3 regions of the Exiguobacterium sp. SH0S1 genome follow, and region 2 is predicted to be linked to each of the others. Evidence: riboswitches for the same ligand, from Rfam matches in the RefSeq annotation. Region 2 holds a riboswitch; each other region holds the start of a gene.

What was found. Region 2 has a riboswitch for S-adenosylmethionine ahead of EVJ20_RS10520 (Na+/H+ antiporter NhaC family protein). Riboswitches for the same ligand answer to the same signal wherever they lie in the genome.
Region 1: another riboswitch for S-adenosylmethionine. It lies ahead of EVJ20_RS03780 (MetQ/NlpA family ABC transporter substrate-binding protein); the one in region 2 lies ahead of EVJ20_RS10520 (Na+/H+ antiporter NhaC family protein).
Region 3: another riboswitch for S-adenosylmethionine. It lies ahead of mtnK (S-methyl-5-thioribose kinase); the one in region 2 lies ahead of EVJ20_RS10520 (Na+/H+ antiporter NhaC family protein).

The regions. Positions count from the first base shown of each region.
Region 1 is NZ_SJVC01000001.1:740,093-746,610, reverse strand. It holds gene EVJ20_RS03790 (aminotransferase class I/II-fold pyridoxal phosphate-dependent enzyme) at 1-929, shown strand, start outside; gene EVJ20_RS03785 (iron-containing alcohol dehydrogenase) at 926-1,942, shown strand; SAM riboswitch class I at 1,984-2,087, shown strand; gene EVJ20_RS03780 (MetQ/NlpA family ABC transporter substrate-binding protein) at 2,165-2,986, shown strand; gene EVJ20_RS03775 (methionine ABC transporter ATP-binding protein) at 2,996-4,030, shown strand; gene EVJ20_RS03770 (methionine ABC transporter permease) at 4,002-4,664, shown strand; gene EVJ20_RS03765 (Spx/MgsR family RNA polymerase-binding regulatory protein) at 4,695-5,090, opposite strand; gene EVJ20_RS03760 (DUF302 domain-containing protein) at 5,265-5,648, shown strand; gene EVJ20_RS03755 (hypothetical protein) at 5,753-6,518, shown strand, end outside.
Region 2 is NZ_SJVC01000003.1:275,104-281,621, reverse strand. It holds gene argS (arginine--tRNA ligase) at 1-611, opposite strand, end outside; T-box leader at 665-876, opposite strand; gene EVJ20_RS10525 (GGDEF domain-containing protein) at 1,033-2,712, shown strand; SAM riboswitch class I at 2,811-2,906, shown strand; gene EVJ20_RS10520 (Na+/H+ antiporter NhaC family protein) at 2,978-4,261, shown strand; gene EVJ20_RS10515 (TVP38/TMEM64 family protein) at 4,298-4,930, opposite strand; gene trhO (oxygen-dependent tRNA uridine(34) hydroxylase TrhO) at 5,154-6,095, shown strand; gene EVJ20_RS10505 (divergent PAP2 family protein) at 6,213-6,518, shown strand, end outside.
Region 3 is NZ_SJVC01000005.1:540-7,057, reverse strand. It holds gene EVJ20_RS11715 (TerC family protein) at 224-1,054, shown strand; gene EVJ20_RS11710 (cupin domain-containing protein) at 1,098-1,631, opposite strand; gene EVJ20_RS11705 (methylthioribulose 1-phosphate dehydratase) at 1,645-2,262, opposite strand; gene EVJ20_RS11700 (2-hydroxy-3-keto-5-methylthiopentenyl-1-phosphate phosphatase) at 2,259-2,909, opposite strand; gene EVJ20_RS11695 (2,3-diketo-5-methylthiopentyl-1-phosphate enolase) at 2,906-4,060, opposite strand; SAM riboswitch class I at 4,132-4,234, opposite strand; SAM riboswitch class I at 4,440-4,542, shown strand; gene mtnK (S-methyl-5-thioribose kinase) at 4,624-5,778, shown strand; gene mtnA (S-methyl-5-thioribose-1-phosphate isomerase) at 5,775-6,518, shown strand, end outside.

The DNA.
Region 1 (6,518 bases), on a different contig from region 2:
ACCAGACCGAATACGGCGTCGCGCTCGATGCCGAGACCGAAGTGGCCATCTTGATCGGCAGCAAGTCGGGACTCATCACGCTCCCGCAATGTGTGCTCGAGCCAGGTGACGGCATGTTGCTACCGAACCCGGGCTATCCGGACTACATCTCGGGGGCACGTCTCGCCGGAGCGGTCGTCCACGACCTCGTCCTCCGGGAAGAGAACGGCTATCTTCCTGATTACGAGACGCTCGATCCGCAGGGGGCGCGACTCATGTATTTGAACTACCCGAGCAATCCGACCGGCGCCGTCGCGTCGCCCGCGTTCTTTGACGACACGGTCCGGTTCGCGAATAAGCATGACCTCATGGTCGTCCACGACTTCGCCTACGGCAGCATCGGTTTCGACGGTCACGTCCCGCCGAGCTTCCTGCAGGCGCCTGGAGCGAAAGACATCGGCATCGAGGTGTATACGATGTCGAAGGCGTTCAACATGTCCGGCTGGCGGGTCGCTTTCGCCGTCGGCAACCGCGACATCATCGAGGCGATCAACACGTATCAAGACCACGTCCATGTGAGCGTGTTCTCGGCCATCCAAGAGGCGGCCATCGCCGCGCTCGAGTCGCCACGTTCGCTCCGGGACGACTTGTCACGGTTGTATGAGGCCCGCCGCGACCGGCTCGTCGACGGGTTACGTCAGGCCGGATGGGACATCACGGCCCCGAGTGGCTCGTTCTTCGTCTGGGCGAAAGTGCCGGACGGGGACGCAAAATCGTTCTCGTATAAGCTGCTCCACGAGGCAGGGGTCGCCGTGACGCCGGGCTATTTCTTCGGCTCAGAAGGCGAGCGGTACGTCCGGTTCGGGCTCGTCTCCGCCGAGCCGAAGATCGACGAGGCCGTCGAGCGGATCGAGAAACTGTTCGCGACGTATGAAGAGGTCCGGGCATGATCCGCCAAGCCGTGCTCGAGTACGACCATGCGGATGACGCGCTCGAGCGGCTCGATGAATTGATCGCTGGCCGTCGTGCTCACGTGCTGCGCGGGCAGAACGGTTTTGACGTCGTCAAGCGTGTCCTGCCAGCGATCACTGCCTATCCGACATCGCTGTTCCGTGGCGAATGCACGGACGCCGAGGTCGAACGGCTCCGTTTGAAGGATGTGGACGTCCTCCTTGCCGTCGGTGGGGGCAAGCTCGTCGACACGGCGAAACTCGTCGCTTACCGGCAAGGTGTCCCGCTGATCGTCATCCCGACGCTCGCCTCGAACTGTGCCGCCTTCACGCCGCTCAGCGTCATCTATGACGAGCAGGGAGCCTATGACCGCTACGACGTGTTCCGCGTCGTCATCGAGCGGGTCATCGTCGACGCAAGGGTCGTGACCGACTCGCCGTACGACTACTTCCGGGCCGGCGTCATCGACACGGTCGCCAAGTTTTACGAGGCCCGCTATTTGAGCGGCGACAGTTCGCCTGATGCCGGCGTCAATACCGGTCTCGCCTTGGCCAAGCAATGCGGCCGGCTCGTCGAACTCGACTTGAGTGAGTCCAGTTTCACCGCGTATGGGCCAGAGACCCGGTTCGCGGTCGATCACACCCTTGCCGTCGGCGGTGCCGTCGGTGGTTTCGGGGACGCCGGGACACGCGTAGCCGTCGCCCACGCCGTTCACAACGCGCTCAGCCGCTTCGAGTCGACCCACCCGTTCTTACATGGCGACAAGGTCGGATTCGGACTCCTTGTCCAAGAACGGTTGCGTGGCTCGTCTGACGCCCCATATTTAGAGGCGTGGCTCGCCAGGATCGGCGCGCCGACGTCACTTGAGACGCTCGGACTCGTTCCGGCCGACATCCCGCAACTGGTCGACGCGGTCCGGGCCGAGACCGAATTGCAACGTTCACCCGTCCCGCTCGATATTGACTATTTGAAAATAATTTTTGAAAATTTAGTATTTTCTGTTTACAAATAAAATAATTAAAAGTAAGATGATAACAATTAAATAAGACCGATAGCTTATCAAGAGTGGTGGAGGGACTGGCCCTATGAAACCCGGCAACCAGATCGTAATGATCATGGTGCTAATTCCAACAGACGAAACGTCTGGGAGATGAGCGTGTCCGACTGTCTTTGACTTGTCGTGCCCGCCACTCTTTATGAGTAGCGGGCTTTTATTTTGGAGGAGGAATCATTCATGAACATCAAACAGAAAACAGTACTCGCAGGAACATCTCTACTCGCGGCCATCGCCTTGTCGGCGTGCGGCCAATCGGACGCGAGCGAATCGCTCAGCACAGAATCCCTCACGATCGGCGTGACAGGCGGACCGCACCAGCAGATCGCCGAGAAAGTAAAAGAACTCGCGGCCGAGGATGGCCTCGAGCTCGACATCAAGGTGTTCAACGACTACAACACGCCGAACACCGCACTCGACGAAGGCAGTCTCGACGTGAACAGTTACCAGACGCTGTCGTTCCTCGAGCTGCAGAAGGCGGACAAAGGCTATAAGATTGACGACGTGTTCAAGACGGTCGCTTTCCCGATGGGGCTCTATTCGGACAAGCTGACGGACATCAAGGAGTTGAAGGAGGGCGATAAAGTCGCCGTCCCGAACGACCCGGCGAACGAACTTCGGGCGCTGCGCCTGTATGAGACGGCCGGACTCATCACCTTGAAAGAAGGATTGACGGACAAGGCGACGAAACGTGACATCGCTGAGAACCCGCTCAACCTCGAATTCATCGAGCTCGAGGCGTCACAGCTCCCGACCCAGCTCCCGGAAGTCGCGCTCGCGGCCATCAACACGAACTTCGCGATGGGTGCCGGCCTATCGATCAATGAGGACGCCTTGTTCCATGAAGACACGGTCGACAACCCGTACCCGAACTACGTCGTCGTCCGTACCGACAACAAAGACGATGAAGTCGTCGAGACACTCAAATCTTACTACCACTCGGACGAGGTCCGGACGTTCATCGAAGAGACGTTCGACGGCTCGATCGTCCCGGCGTTTTAAGGAGGCACTATGATCGCACTCAAACAGATCTCAAAAACGTTCACGGTAAACAAAGGGACCGTCACGGCACTCGACGATGTCTCGCTGACGATTGAAAAGGGCGAAATCTTCGGCATCATCGGTCGGAGCGGCGCTGGCAAGAGCACGCTCATCCGCATGATCAATCTGCTCGAACGGCCGACGTCAGGTCAAGTCGAGATCGAGGGACAAGACATCACGACGCTCGACAAAAAAGGGTTATCAAAGCTCCGTCACCGCATCGGGATGATCTTCCAGCACTATAACCTGCTGAAGACGGCGACCGTCGAAGACAACGTCGCCATCCCGCTCCGCCTAGAAGGACTCGATAAACGCTCGATCAGCGAGCGGGTCGACAAGTATCTCGATATCGTCGGACTGACCGATCACCGTAAACATTACCCGGAGCAACTCTCCGGCGGCCAGAAACAGCGCGTCGCCATCGCTCGGGCCTTGGCGCACGAGCCGGACATCCTGCTCAGTGACGAGGCGACGAGCGCGCTCGACCCGGAGACGACCGAGTCGATCCTCGATCTGTTGCTCGAGATCAACCGCGAGCTCGGGCTGACGATCTTCTTGATCACCCATGAGATGGAAGTCATCGAGCGCATCTGTGACCGGGTCGCCGTCATCGACGCCGGCAAGATCGTCGAGGAAGGGGACGTCCTCGACGTCTTCTCGGACCCGCAACATCCGACGACGCGCCGCTTCTTGAAAGCGAACCTCGACGTCCCGAAAGAAGTCGTCGACGTGTTGAGCTCGCACGGGACGCTCGTCAACTTGTCGTTCATCGGTCACCAGACCGAACAGGCCGTCCTCGCCGAGTTGACGAAACGGTTCGGCCTGCTGCCGAACATCATCGGGGGCGGGATCAAAAAGCTGAAAGGCGGTCTCGTCGGCAACTTGCTCGTCCATCTCGACGGGGACCAGGCACAGACCGACCAAGCCGTCCGCTACCTTGAAGCGAGCGGCGTCAAAGTGAAGGAGGTGACGAACCATGCTGCAGTTTTGGGAAAATTGGGGTGACTTGATTTGGACGGGCACGATCCAGACGCTGACGATGACCGGCATCGCGCTCGTCATCTCGACACTGATCGGCTTGCCGCTCGGGACGCTCCTCGTCTTGACGCGGCCGAATGGACGGCTCGCGAACCGTTACTTTTACGGGGCATTGTCGAGCGTGATCAACGTCGTCCGCTCGATCCCGTTCATCATTCTGCTATTCTTCATCTTGCCGTTCACCCGTTTCATCATGGGGACGACGATCGGCGTCCAAGGCGTGCTGTTGCCGCTCATCGTCTTCACGGCGCCATACATCGCCCGTTTGATGGAGTCGGCACTGCTCGAAGTCGATCGCGGCGTCGTCGAGGCGTACGAGGCGATGGGCATCTCGACGCGTAAGATCATCTGGTACGTATTGATCCGTGAGGCGCGGTCGTCGATCGTGCTCGGTCTGACGATCGCGACGATCGGTCTGATCGGTGCGACGGCGATGGCGGGTCTCGTCGGTGCGGGTGGACTCGGCGATATCGCCTATCAGTACGGGCATCTCCGGTTCGAGCCGGAAGTCATGTACGTGACGATCTTCGTCTTGATCCTGCTCGTGCAGTCGATCCAATCATTCGGCAACCGCTTGGCGGCCCGTCTAAAGAAAGCCTGACAAAAGAGCGTCGCAAAATTTGCGGCGCTCTTACTGTTTGTCTAATAGTCGTTTCAAGTCGGCGATCCGGTTATGCCGCGGGATGAACGTCCGGATCTCTTTCTCGCTGAACCCGATCTGGATCCGGTTGTCATCGACGACGATCGGACTCTTCAAGATCTGCGGATGCGTCGCGACAAAACTGTACAGTTCGCGGAGCGACATCTCGTCGAGCTGGTCGGCCGCTTGTTTGTAGACACTTTTTTGGACAGACAAGAGATCGGTCGTCCCGTTTTCGGTGAGCCGGAGCATCTCCTTGAACTCGGTGAACGACATTCCTTGGTCGGTCAATTTCTTCTCGATGAACGGGATATTCTGTTCGCGTAACCAATCGAGCGTCTTGCGGGAAGAACTGCAGCTTGTATGCGTGAATACGGTGACCGTCACGACAACCACTTCTCCTTTTCCTAAGGTTGGATTACTTTATTGTCTCTCGATTATACGGGTTCGGCGTAGAATATGTTTCAAATCACATATACTTTTTTCGAAATCGTCGGAACGATTCGTTTCAAGCGAGTTCGGGTACATGACGAGAGAGACAACAAACAAGGAGGGGCTTACATGTTTGATTATACGGTGAAGACGGATCAGTCGGTCGAAGCAGTGGTCGAAAAGTTGAAAGCGACGCTCAAGGACGAATCGTTCGGCGTGCTGTGGGATTTCGACTTGAGTGATACGCTCAAAGAGAAAGGTGAAGCCATCGACGGGGACTATCGTATCCTCGAAGTGTGCAACCCGAAAGAGGCCAAGAAAGTCATCACGGCGCACCGTGAGGGCGGCTACTTCCTGCCGTGCAAGCTCGCCGTCTTCACGAAAGACGGGGCGACCCACGTCGGCATGCCGAAACCGACGAAACTGATCGAATTGATCGAGGACGAGTCGCTCCAGTCCATCGCACTGGATGTCGAGACGAGACTGACACGCGCCATCGATAACAGCATCTAATCGATTCATCGCACCCGTCCAATTTCATGGGCGGGTTTTTCATACCCTCTCCAAAGTAATATAATGGTAAAATTGGAGATAATAAAATTCAAGGGGCGGATAATTTGAAAAAGTTAGTCGGTTTACTTGTAATATCCACGAGCTTGTTGGCCGGGTGTGGTGAAGAGAAACAAGACGTCGTGAAATTGTCGTATGTCGACGCCCATTGGACCGTCAGCAAATACTCACTAGAACAACCAGTGGTGCTCGAATCGGCCGGTGAGACGCTCGCGGCCTGCACTGGGGACTTGACGACCGAGTTGAAGGGTGACCTGACTGTGTTCGATACGGTCGTGGCGAGCCGCCATCCGATGACGGACACGGGTTGGGAATATGGATTTAAAGCCGTGACATACATACAAGGGGACGAAAATTATGCGATGTGTCGGGATATGGCCTCACCACATTATTCAGTGGAAATGGTCGATGCATTCCCGGAGTTCGTCGATTTGACTGCGGGTCATTCGATTCGGCACTATCCGTCTGTCCGTCCAGCAGACGAAGCCGCTCGCCTCGCCGTGCAAAATGCTGATGAATTGACAGAGGCCGGGAATGAAATCGAGCCGTTTCCCGATACGGTCATGGCGTTTTCTCCTGCGATCCACGGAGAGATCGAATTGACCGTCGGGGATCGGCCGAGCCAATTCCCTTTGTTCGCGTTCGAACCGATGATGGCGGATGTGGAAGATGTCAAATTAGCCATTGGCTATGATTCGCGTGACGCCAAACCATACGTGTTATTACTACTTGCTGACCTTTACGTTTCGGTCAGTCCGTTACATACAATCAATGATCCAACGAAAGAAGAACCGACGTATGACGACCTCGTCG
Region 2 (6,518 bases):
GGTTGGGTTTTCGCTTCTTCATGGAAGTGAACGTATAGCTTTAAGAGCTCAGCGATCGGATTTGCCCGGACCGCTTCTTCATCGCCCCACTTCTTATAAGCGACCATGAGTTTCCCGAATTGTGTACCCCAGTCACCGAGATGGTTGACACCGACGACGTTATAGCCGTTTTTGCGAGCGATCTGGTTGATGGCGTTACCGATGACCGTCGAGCGCAAGTGCCCCATCGAGAACGGTTTGGCGATGTTCGGTGATGAGAAGTCCGTGACAATCGTCTCGTTGCGTGTTGCATGCGTCGCGTAATCCGCTTGCTCGTCGAGAACCACGTTAATGATTTCCTGCGAGACGACGCCACGGCTCAAGAAGACGTTCACGTATGGACCGGCCGCTTCAACTTTTGTGAACAGTTCGTCGTTCAATTCACCGGCGATGTCAGTCGCAATCATGACCGGCGCTTTCCGGTACGCCTTGGCGAGTTGGAAGCATGGGAACGCGAGATCCCCGTGTGCCTCATGTTTTGGTTTTTCAATCAATGCCTCAATCTGGTCGAGCGTGAGTTCGTCACCGATGACACGTGACAGAGCCTCCGCATACTTGCGTTCATAACTCATGTAAATTTCCTCCTTCAAATCTAGTCATAAAAAAAACGCCCTTTGCACAGATGCAAAGAGACGGGTTGGCCCGCGGTACCACTCTTCTTGCCTGTTTTACACAGACCACTTTAACGGTGATAACGGGGGGCCCCCGGCTACGCCTACTCGCTTCGGATAGCATCTCAAAAGTGCGTTTCGCGATGTTTGTCAGCCTAGGCTCTCACCAATCCCTAGGTCGCTTTGTTGACTAAACGATCGTTACTCTCTTTTTCATCGACTTTCGTCTATGTGGTTGAAAAGCAACTTCATTATAGAGGATATTTGATGTAGACTCAATGCTAGAATTCAGCCATTATGATGAATAGGCAGGACTTGGGCGCAACCGTGCCGAATCTCCTACCATACATATGAGAAGACTTTTCCCACACAGGAGGGAACTATGAATCATTTTCGCAAAATGTCCGTCCTCGGTTGGAGCATTTGGAGTTTGATCGTTTTACTGACCATCACCTTGTTTACAACCGGTGTTCTTGATATTCCGGCGATCGAGCCGCTTCCGTTCATCTTGATCGCGCTGCTCGTCGTCATTTTCCAAATGGACTCGATTGAACGAAAAGGCATTTATTTCACGTTTTCAGAAAGTATCGTCCTCATCATCTTTTTATTCTTTGATTTTGAGACGGCGCTCCTCGTCAACCAAATCGGACTTCTCGTCTTTCAGTTCGCCAACCTAAAACCGCGCGTCGCGCTCCGCCGCTTTCGGTTCACTTATCCTTGGAACGCGATCACGTCATTTTTAGAAATCGCCATCCCGGCAAGTGTTTACTTGGCCCTCGGAGGTGAAACTGGTCTTGGCTTCTATTCGCAGGATTCGTTCGTTCCGCTCGTCGGTCTGATCATTGCCATAATTTTGAACACGGTCGTCCAGAAGTATCAAGTCGGCTGGTGGTTCCGCGTCGATATCCCGGTCCGTGATTTTTTGAGCATCGCGTTTTACACGTACATCGTCAGTTTGGTCTTCATCTTCGCCGCGTCGTTCTTCCGTGAGACGAACTTGCTCGTCGTCAGCAGCATCGCGGCCGCCCTCACGTTCTTTATTAAGCGGTTGATGATTCAAAAAGGGCGCCAAGACGCGTTCAAGTCATTGATCGAACAGTACGATGAAGCGAAAGAGGCCGTCTCCCTATCTCAAAGCGAGGCCCAGGCGATTGAAGTGTTCTTGAGTCAATGTGAGCGCCTCAACCAATATGATAAAGGGTTTGTCGAGTTCGTCCTGTTCGACCGAACGCTCTATTTCGATTTGTTGACGCGACAGCCGATCGACCGTCCACTCGTCTTCGACTTGATGGAAGCGCGCCATCCACACGCCAAGTCTGTCGATTATGAGATGCGCTTCGAATGGGACGCAGCGTTGTCAGATGCGTTTCATGACGATTACCACAGCTTCATCTCAGTCCAGTCAGAAGAGATTGACGGGATTCGCACACGTATCGTCATGATTGGTGAACACGTCTATGGCTATCCCCCCATCATTCAAAACGAGATGGTAAAACTGTTGAAATCGTTCAACCGAACGATCAGCCGATGCCACGAGCGCGACCGCCTATACACGGAAAGCCGCACCGATAGCTTGACGCTGCTCGCCAATGCGCGCGCGTTCTACGAGTATGGGATTCAACAAATCTCGGACGGCTCGATGTACCCGATCTCGGTCGCGATGCTCGACATCGACTTCTTTAAAAAAATCAATGACACGCACGGTCACCAAGTCGGAGACAGCGTGCTCCAAGAGTTCGGGCGGCGAATCCGGCAAATGCTCCGGACCGATGACTTTGCGGCCCGTTACGGGGGCGAGGAGTTCATCTTGCTGCTCAATCATTGCGACGTCGACCAAGCCGTCGATATCGCCGAACGGATTCGGCAGAAAATTGAAGATAAGCCGTTCCGTGTCGATGGGGTCGATATTCCCGTGACCGCCTCGATCGGTGTCGATACGATTCAAGCGTTCGGCGACAAACGGCTTGACGATACGATCCGTAACGCTGACCGGGCCCTTTACGTCGGCGGCAAGTACGCCGGTCGTAACCGCGTCGCCCATTACAACTTTTTGACGACATGACTTCCCCCCGCGTCCACTGGCGCAGGGGGATTTCTGTTGACAACCCGATTTGAAACAGGTACGTTAGGAAACGTGTCTAACAACTACATCATGACGACTTTTTATCAAGAGAGACGGAGGGACTGGCCCTTAGATGTCTCGGCAGCGGGTAACCTGTGCCAAATCCAGCGAGCGTTCTGCTCGAAAGATGAAAAGGGTGTCTCTTACAGAGAGAGCCTTTTTCGGAAGGCTCTTTTTTTCTATTCTTTGAAATGAGGTGAATCGATTGGAACAACCAACAGCTAACAAATGGGCGCTCTTGCCCTTGCTCGTCTTCCTCGTCTTCTTCATCGGGGCGGGTATTTATTATGGCGACTTTTACAAGTTCCCGGTGCTGATCGCGGCGTTGATCGCTTTAATTGTCGCTGCGATGATGACGAAAGGAAGCGTCACTCAGACCGTTGAGCGCATCGCCCAAGGTGCCGGTAATCCAGGCATCTTGATCATGATATTCATCTTCCTGCTCGCCGGTGCGTTCTCGAGCGTCGCCGGTGCAATCGGTGCGATTGACGCGACGGTCAATGCGGCCTTGACGTTCCTGCCACCGTCACTCTTACTGAGCGGACTGTTCGTCATCGCCGCTTTCATCTCGATGGCGATGGGCACATCGACCGGTACGATTGCCGCGCTCGCCCCGATCGCGCTCGGCATCCATCAAGAGAGCGGGGTCAATATCGCGATCGCGGCCGCGGCCGTTGTCGGCGGGGCCATGTTCGGAGACAATTTGTCGTTCATCTCGGATACGACAATCGCCGCCGTCCGGACACAACGGACGAACATGCGCGACAAGTTCCGGACCAACTTTTGGATCGTGCTCCCGGCCGCAATCATCACGACCGTCCTGTTAGCCGTTCTCTCAAGCGGAGAGTCGACGATTGAAGTGGCCGCGTTCGAATGGTACAAGTTGATTCCGTATCTCGCCGTCATCGTCCTCGCCTTGACCGGACTGAACGTCATCCTCGTTTTGCTCGGCGGCATCGCGCTCGCTGGCATCATCGGGCTGATTGACGGAAGCTTGGCCGTCACGTCTTACGTCACGGCGATGGCCGACGGCATGATGGGCATGGCCGAGATCTCGCTCTTGACATTATTCATGGGCGGACTCGTCGGACTCATCTCGCATAACGGTGGACTCACCTATTTACGAGACGCACTCACGTCACGGATTCAACGCCGGGCTGGTGCGGAATGGAGCATCGCCGGGCTCGTCAGTGCGACGAACGTCGCGACGGCGAACAATACGATCTCGATTCTCGTAGCAGGCCCGCTTGCCGCGAATATCGCCGATACGTATGACATCGAACGGAAAAAGTCAGCGAGCGTACTCGACATCTTCTCGTGCGGGGTACAAGGACTTCTGCCTTACGGGGCGCAGCTCCTCATCGCCGCCGAGTTGACGAACACGGCGTCCCCCGCCCTCGTCCCGTATATGTTCTATCCGTTCCTCCTGTTCATTTGCGGAGGCTTGGCGATCGTCTTCAACTTCCCACGTTTCAAAAAAACCAACTAAGCAAAAATCCTCGAAGGCGGTCGCCTTCGAGGATTTTTATGTTCTCGCTTCACGTTTACGTTTGAGCTCTTCGTTCCGTTTTTTGAAAGCGCGCCGTTTGAGAAGTTCTTCGAGACCCCGGCTGATCGCCCACAATACGAGCAAGAGCAAACCGAGCATCGACAAGCGGAACGGGCTTTGGATGAACTCTTGCCACTGATCACCGATGACCGAGAAGATGACGACGACGAGCAGTTTCCCGAATCCGGCCGCCAATACGAACGTCCGGAGCGGCATTTGAATCAAGGCGAGTAAGTACGTGATCAAACTGACCGGGATGAACGGCAACGAATATAAGAATCCGAGCGAGATTGGACTCATATGGTTGATGCGATCGAGCCAATAGACACCCTGTTTATGTTTTTCGAGCCAACGCGTCATCGGTTTGCGGAACACGTATCGGACGGCGGCGAACACGAGGAGCGTCCCTGCCAAACTGCCGATCCATGACAAGAGCACACCGAGCCAGAAGCCATACGTGGCCGCGTTCGCCGAGATGATCAAGACGAGCGGGAGGAACGGGAAAATCGCTTCTAGGAACGGGGCCCCAAGTCCAGCCCAAGGACCTCCCGGCAGTCCTTGGAGCCATTCGATGATGTTCAATATATATTGTTGGAGTGATGTGAGCATTTCAGTTTCCACCTTCGGCTTTCGTTACTACCTTTTACCCGAATTCGTTCAAGAGGACGCATCCCCCTGCCCTCCTCAAAAAAAAATAAAAAGTATTTGCGAAATTTCACTGTGATATCTATCATATAATAATGGACTTGTGGTTGCAGGCAAGTTCATTCGTCGAACGACACAACCCAACGTTCGTTTTCCTGCAAAAAACTGAACACAGGGGAGCAATAACATGGAAACAAAACCAATGCGGGTCTTACTGTACTATAAGTACGTCAACATCGAGGACCCAGAAACACTGACACAACAACACCTCAAGTATTGTAAGGACCTCGGGATCAAAGGACGTATCTTGATTTCTTCCGAAGGAATCAACGGGACGTGCTCGGGCACTTGGGAACAAACCGAACAGTACATGAACGACTTGAAAGCCGATCCATACTTCAGCGACATCGAGTTCAAAATCGATGAAGTCGAAGAGCATGCTTTCAAGAAAATCTTTGTCCGTCACAAACAAGAGCTCGTGACGTGGCGCTTTGATGGCGAGTTCGACGTGCCTAAACAACACGGTGCGTATCTCGAACCGGAAGAATGGAAAGAGATGATGAATCGCGATGATGTCGTCATCCTCGACGTTCGTAACAACTACGAGTACGATCTTGGTCACTTCAAAAATGCGATCAAAATCGACGTAGAGGCTTCTCGTTACATGCCAGACTGGCTCGAGGAGAACAAAGACCTCTACGAAGGGAAAACACTTCTCACGTACTGTACCGGAGGCGTCCGTTGCGAGAAATTTACCGCATATATGCGTGACCAAGGTCACGACAACATTTTCCACTTAAAAGGCGGCGTCGCCATGTACGGCAAAGACGAAGCAACACAAGGGGAAAACTGGGACGGCGAGCTTTACGTCTTTGACGAGCGCATCAACGTCCCAGTCAACACGGTCAATCCGTCAGTCGTTTCAACGTGCATGCACTGTGGAACGAAGACGGTCCGTTACGTTAATTGTGCCAACCCGGAGTGCAATGCCCAACACTTCTGTTGTGAAGAGTGTGAACCCAAACAGATGCGTTCATGCTCGAAAGAGTGTCAGGAGCATCCACGCAACCGCTATATCATCGAGAATATTGCGGAACAACTTCAAGAGACTGAAGGCGTCGTCGGGTAACAAAAATCGACCGAATAGCGTCGCGGGCAAATGCCCGCGACGCTATTTTTGACAGAAACTTTACGTCTAGCGCGGCATGGAATCGGGTATAGTGTAGATACTATTGTCAGACAGGAAGTGACTGAATTGCTCTTTAACGAACCGTTACTCGCCGCAATACTGGCCTGGTTTATCGCCCAGGCGGCCAAACTTGTGACCGAACTCATTCGAACACGTGACTTTGAACTTGAAATTATGTTCGCCTCAGGCGGAATGCCAAGCTCCCACACCTCGACCGTCGTCGCGCTCGCGACCGCGATCGGCCGGGCTGAAGGCCTCGACTCAAGCATGTTCGCCCTCGCGCTCACGTTCGCGACGATCGTCATGTACGACGCGACCGGCGTCCGTCAAGCCGTTGGTTTCCAAGCCCGTCTATTGAACGAC
Region 3 (6,518 bases), on a different contig from region 2:
ATGACCGCCACTCGTTCTTGTTAGGATTTTATCACGAAATGGATACAAACTGGGTATCATTTTGCTTCGCGAACGTGCTTTGAACCTGCTCCGCGGAAAAAACTTCAGACATTGAATAAAAGAAGATTGATTTAATTTGCGCACGGGAATAAAATGTTCCTGTGAACTTAAAAATAGATCACTTTTAAATATGAAGGAACACAAACAAAAAGGGGATGTTTTAATGGATTGGCAGTTAATCCTGCAGTACGCCTGGATCATCGTCGTACTCGTCGGTCTTGAAGGGCTACTATCTGCAGACAACGCGCTCGTGTTGGCCGTCATGGTCAAGCACTTGCCGCGGACAGAACAGAAGAAAGCGCTATTCTACGGTTTATTAGGAGCGTTCGTCTTCCGCTTCATCGCATTATTCTTAATCTCGTTCTTAATCAACGTCTGGCAAGTCCAAGCACTCGGTGCCCTTTACTTGATCGGGATGAGCGCGCGACATCTATATATGACGTATAAGGCGCGCAAGATGGATCCAAGACAAGACCTCGCTGCCGAGGCGAAAGAAGAGACGGCAATTACCGAGAAGCCGGTCACGAAAAAAGAGTTTTGGTGGACGGTCGTAAAAGTCGAGTTCGCCGACATCGCTTTCGCGGTCGACTCGATCTTGGCAGCGGTCGCACTCGCAGTCAGCTTGCCGCCGCTCGGTCTTGGAGAGATCGGTGGAATCGACTCAGGTCAATTCTTCGTCGTCTTGACGGGTGGACTCATCGGGGTCATCTTGATGCGATTCGCGGCCCGCGTCTTCGTGAAGTTGCTGCATCAACGTCCGACACTGGAGACGGCCGCCTTCCTCATCGTCGGCTGGGTCGGTGTGAAGTTGACGGTACTCGTCCTCGAACACCCTGGCTTCAAGGAATTGATTGCCGGTACACCGTTCGCGTTCATGGGTCTTCCAGACGGTTTCGTCCACTCGTTAGGTTGGACACTGTTCTTCTGGTCGGTCATGGTTGGGATTGCTGTTTGGGGTTGGTTCTCTTCCAAACCGACAGCGGTCAAGCATTAAAAAAAATCCTGTCTTTCGCGTATGCGGAAGGCAGGATTTTTTGTTAGGCAGTCACGTCTTGCTTCTCGTAGATCGGCACCCAGCCTTCTGTTGTCACGAAGATGCGGACGGCGACGACTTGGCGGTCGTCTTGGAGCGTGAAGTAGTGGCGCGTGTTCACCGGGACCGAAATCAAATCGCCCGGATTGAGTTCGATGTTGAAGTAGCCACGTTCGGCGTCGTCGATGGCGAAGATGCCGTGCCCGCTGACGATGAAGCGGACCTCGTCGTCCGTATGATGGTGTTCCTTTTGGAAGTTGACAAGCAGTTCGTCCAAGTTCGGTGTCGCGTCAGACAGCGAGATGACGTCGGCCGTTTGATAGCCGCGGCGCTCCGACACGTCTTGAATCTCGTCACGGAACGTTGCGAGGATGGCTTGCTTGTCGTCGGCCGTCAGTTCGTAGTTTTCTTGAAGCGCGATCGGAAGTTTAGCGATGTCCCACTGCTCATACAGAATACCGCGCGATTCTAAAAATACGTTCACTTCAGATTGGTCGACGAGACGTTCTTCGGTTTGTTGGAAATAGACAGTTGCCATAGATAGTTCCTCCTTATGAATGGACGCCTAAGGCGCGTAGTTTTAACGTGTAGCTGAACAAAAATTCGTATGCTTCTAAATAACGTTTCGCCGCAGCCGGCGTCTCGCCCCAGACCGTGATGCCGTGATTACGGATGAGGACGGCACCGGCGCTTGAATGGACGTGAGGCGCGAAGGCGGCCGCGAGCGTCGGGATGTCGGCATGATTGTCGATGATTGGGACCCGGACGACCGCGTCCTCTTCCCAATACCCGAGTGCCTTGATGATCTCTTGCCCCGTGAAGACGACCTCACCGTTCACGGCATGGAGCTCGGAGATGACGTTGTTGTCGACCGTATGTACGTGGAGTGAACACGCCGCCGCGGTCTTGTTGAACACCTCGACGTGTAACAGCGTCTCAGCGGACGGTTTACCAGTTTGTTCGCCAAGTAACCTGCCGGCCGCGTCTACGAGGACGAAATCGTCCGCGGTCCGTTTTCGTTTATCGCGTCCGCTCGCCGTGACGAGGAAGGTCAGCGGGTCGTCGGAGACACGAATCGCCAAATTGCCACTCGTTCCGGGGAACCAGTCGCGCGCGGCGAGTTCGTCTTTAATGTCGGCGAGTTCAAGCCAACGTGCGGTCACGCTCATACGTGCACCTCCTTCATGTGATGGGTGATGTCGTCGAACGTCTCGAACGGGGCGTAGGCGATGCCTTCTGCTTCACAGAGCGTGATGAGTTGCCCACGGGCGTAGACGAAATCGGCCCGTTTGGCGATCTCGAAGTCGGTCACCGAGTCACCGATGACGATCAAGCGATCAACGGGATCGACGATCGTCCGGGCGATTGTCGGTTTGCAGCAACCACAATCATTCGTGCAATGCGCGTCACAGGCGTAGGGCCAGTCGACGCGTACCGTCTCGCCTGAGAAGTCGGCGACGTTACAGTAGATGTGGTCCGGCGCGACGTGGTCTTGCAAGATCGGGTGTACGAAAAAGTCCATGCCGCCGCTGACGACGTCGAACTTCCAGCCATGTTCTCGGATCTCTTCCAAAAATGCTGGGAAACCTGGGCGCAAGGTGATGCGGTCCAGCAAGTAGTCACGGTACGCCGAAGCGTCAGCGCTCGGCAACAGCTGGAACATCTGCCCGACCCCGGAGCGGATCGAGATGTCTTGAGCGAGCACATCGTCTTTGAGCGCGTGCCATTCGGGCGGTGCGAACGCCCGCATCAAAGCGATGATGTTGTCCTCGGCCGTGATCGTCCCATCGAAGTCACACAAGATGTGAATCGTCATTGTTTTGACCACGCCTTTAACGCGGCCTCGAGCTCGTTCGTCTGGCTCGCCACGCCCAATACTTGCTCAATCGCTTGTCGGAACGCCCGGGCCCCGGCGGCCGCGCCGTCTGGGTGACCGTGGATGCCGCCGCCGGCGTTGATGACGACGTCTGTGCCGAAATCACGGATGATGTCCGGGACGAGCCCCGGATGGATACCGGCCGATGGGACCGGTAGAATCGGTTTCGTCCAGTGCGGCCGAGCACTGCCATCCCGAATCGTGAACGCCTCATCAGACGGTGTCGCAAGTGAACCGTATGGGGACGGGAACAGCGTCAAGTCGGCCCCCGCGAGGCGGATCAATTTTCCGAGCAAGAGCGAGTGGCTGATCGAGCCGGTCAAGGCCCCGGCGAACGCGGGGTGCGCCAAAATCGGGACGTTAATTGTTGGATCGCTCGCGAGTTCGCGGAGTGTGTCGAGCCCGTATGTATAGACGTTGAACAACAGTGCCGTCGCGCCCGCCTCGATCAAGCGGAGCGCTTGGTCACGCAGCCCGAACACCGGACCGCTGAGCGTGATGGCATAGAGCGAACGTTTCCCGGTCGTTTCGAACTGTTCTTGGATGACGGCCGCCCCGATTTTAGCTCGTTCAAGCGACGGAGTGAGCGGGTTGTCGTATAGGATTTCATCATCTTTGACGATGTCGATGCCGCCGGCGAGCTGGTCTCGAAGTTGCTGTTCTAAGAAGCGTAAATCACGGCCGATGATCCCTTTAAAGATGCTCATGACGAGCGGGCGATCATGTACGTCGAGCAACTCACGAACGCCTTGAACACCGAACTTTGCTCCGGGGAATTCAGATGCAAGCGTTTCGGGTAACGTTAAGTCGATCAAGCGTACCGAGTCATCGAGCGATAATTTCCCGAACGTCGTCGTCAAGATGGATGAGAAGTCGGGCGTGACGTTATGGAGCGGATAACGGATTGTGAAGCGGCTCGTTGTTTCCGTATGCGTCGTTGAGACGACCTCGCCCCGATACGCCTTTAATTGTTCTTGCTCTAGGTGAGGCAGTTCCGTCCACGTGCCGACGGTCAGTTCGAGGGCGATTTTCTCGGCGACAGTCGCGACGCGGTCCGTCCGGCTGATTTCATATGTGGCAGTAATACTCATGTTCGTTCCTCCTTCCGGTCAAACAAAAAATGACCCCATGCCGAGGCAAGAGGTCATCATAAAAAAATGAACTCTTATCTCTCAGCTTACGCTGCAAGAATTAGCACCGTGCCCAATCGGGTCGGTTGCTGCGACATCATCGGGCTTGTCCCCTCCGTCTGCTCTTGATAAGAATGTATTTTGAAGTTGTGAAATTTAATTGAATTTTGTCACACAATATCCGGTTCGTCAATTCCTTTTTTTGAGAAAAAAAGTTTGAGTTCGTTGTTACCATATATGCATAAAAAAAGTGACCGTTGCTCCAGCAAATTGCCGTTGACAAAGGTGGGGTCGAGTCCGTAATATTCATCACAACAAGTTCACACAATCGAATACGACACTCTTATCGCGAGTTGGCAGAGGGAATTGGCCCGATGATGCCGCAGCAACCGACCAGTAGGCACGGTGCTACATCCACCAGACATACGTCTGACAGATGAGAGGAACAACCGTTACGGCTGTGCCTCTTTCTCGCGGAGAAAGGGGCTTTTTTTGTGGGGAATATACCGAAAGGGGAAACAGACATGGCTTATCAACCATTTACAGAACAGACAGTCGTCGAGCACGTCAGAACGTTAGGGTTACTCGAAGATGGGGGCATCGCGCATTGCGAGGAGATCGGGGACGGCAACTTGAACCTCGTCTTCCGCATCCGTCAAGGCGAAACGAGCCTCATCGTCAAGCAGGCGCTACCGTATGCGAAAGTCGTCGGCGAGAGTTGGCCGCTCACACTTGAACGGGCGTGGATCGAGCAGCTCGCGTTGCGCGAATTCGCCAGCGTCGTCCCGCGTTTCGTCCCGGTCGTTCTCGGCAGTGACCGAACGCTCGCCTACACGATTTTAGAAGACTTGTCTGACTTTGATATCGTCCGGACGGGCTATTTGGAAGGGAAAACGTATCCTGAACTTGCCCGTCACATCGGTGAGTTTTTAGGACAGACGTTGTTTGAGACGTCCGACTATGCGGCCGGCCCGATTGAGAAGAAGCGGAAAGAACGGGATTATTACAACCCGGAACTATGCGATATCACTGAAAAACTGATCTTCACCGATCCGTACAAAGATGCCGAATCGAACAACATCGAAACCGCGCTCCGTCAGGACGTCGAAGCGCTTTGGCGTGACCAGAAATTGAAAGTGGAGGTCACGAAACTGAAAGTCGGTTTCGTCACGAAACACGACGCGCTCTTGCACGGGGACTTACATACAGGCAGCATCTTCGCGACGCAACAAGAGACGAAAGTCATCGATTCGGAGTTCGCTTTTTATGGACCGTTCGGCTTTGACATCGGGCAAATTGTCGCCCATTTGACGCTATCGACGTTCCATGACCCACTCAAACGGTTCGAGCGGTTCACCGACGTATTGACGGTATGGGAGACGTTTGAGAAGACGTTCCGGACGAAGTTTGAGACGGCGGTCGAACCGTTCAACACGGACGGGTTCGTCGATGAACTACTTCAAACCATCTTTAGCGACACGATTGGCTATGCCGGATGCGAACTGATTCGCCGCACCATCGGCCTCGCCGGAGTCAATGACCTCGAGACGTTACCGGAAACGGTCCGGCTCGAGCGGAAACGGGAAGCGCTCACGCTCGGCACGACGCTCATTAAACAGCGCCACGATATCCGTTCGATCGATGAATTAGTGACGCTGTTAGCGGGGGTACGCGTATGACAGTCCAAAACATTCGCTTCGAACCGTCCCGGGACGAGCTCGTCATTTTAGACCAAACGTTACTGCCCCATGAGGAGCGGTACGTGACGATCGCGACGCTCGAACAGGCGGAGCACGCCATCGAGACGTTACAAGTCCGAGGCGCGCCGGCCATCGCCTATTTCGGCGCATTCGTGCTCGCGAAAGAAGCGGTCCGGCTTCAAGATGACCCGGACTTCACACGCCGGCTCGACCTCGTCGGCCGTCGGTTGATCGCGACGCGACCGACGGCGGTCAATCTTCAAAACGTGATCGAGTCGCTTCTCGGATTCAACGTCGGAGACGACTTTGAAAGAATCGCGACTGACATCAAACATCGGGCCATCGCGCTGTTCGAGCGAGACGTCGACACGTATCGGGCCATCGGGGAGCATGCGCTCACGGTGCTGCCAGCAGGGGGGAACGTCTTAACGATCTGTAACGCCGGGGCGATCGCGACGTCGCGTTACGGGACTGCGCTCGCTCCGTTTTACGTCGGGAAAGAGCGAGGTATCGCGTTTAACGTCTTCGCTTGTGAGACGCGGCCGCTCCTCCAAGGGGCACGCCTGACCGTCTGGGAACTCGACCAGGCCGACATCGACGTCACGCTCATCACCGACAATATGGCCGCTTGGACGATTCAGGCGAAAGGGGTCGACGCCATCATCGTCGGCGCTGACCGCATCACACGGACGGGTCACGTCGCCAATAAGATTGGCACG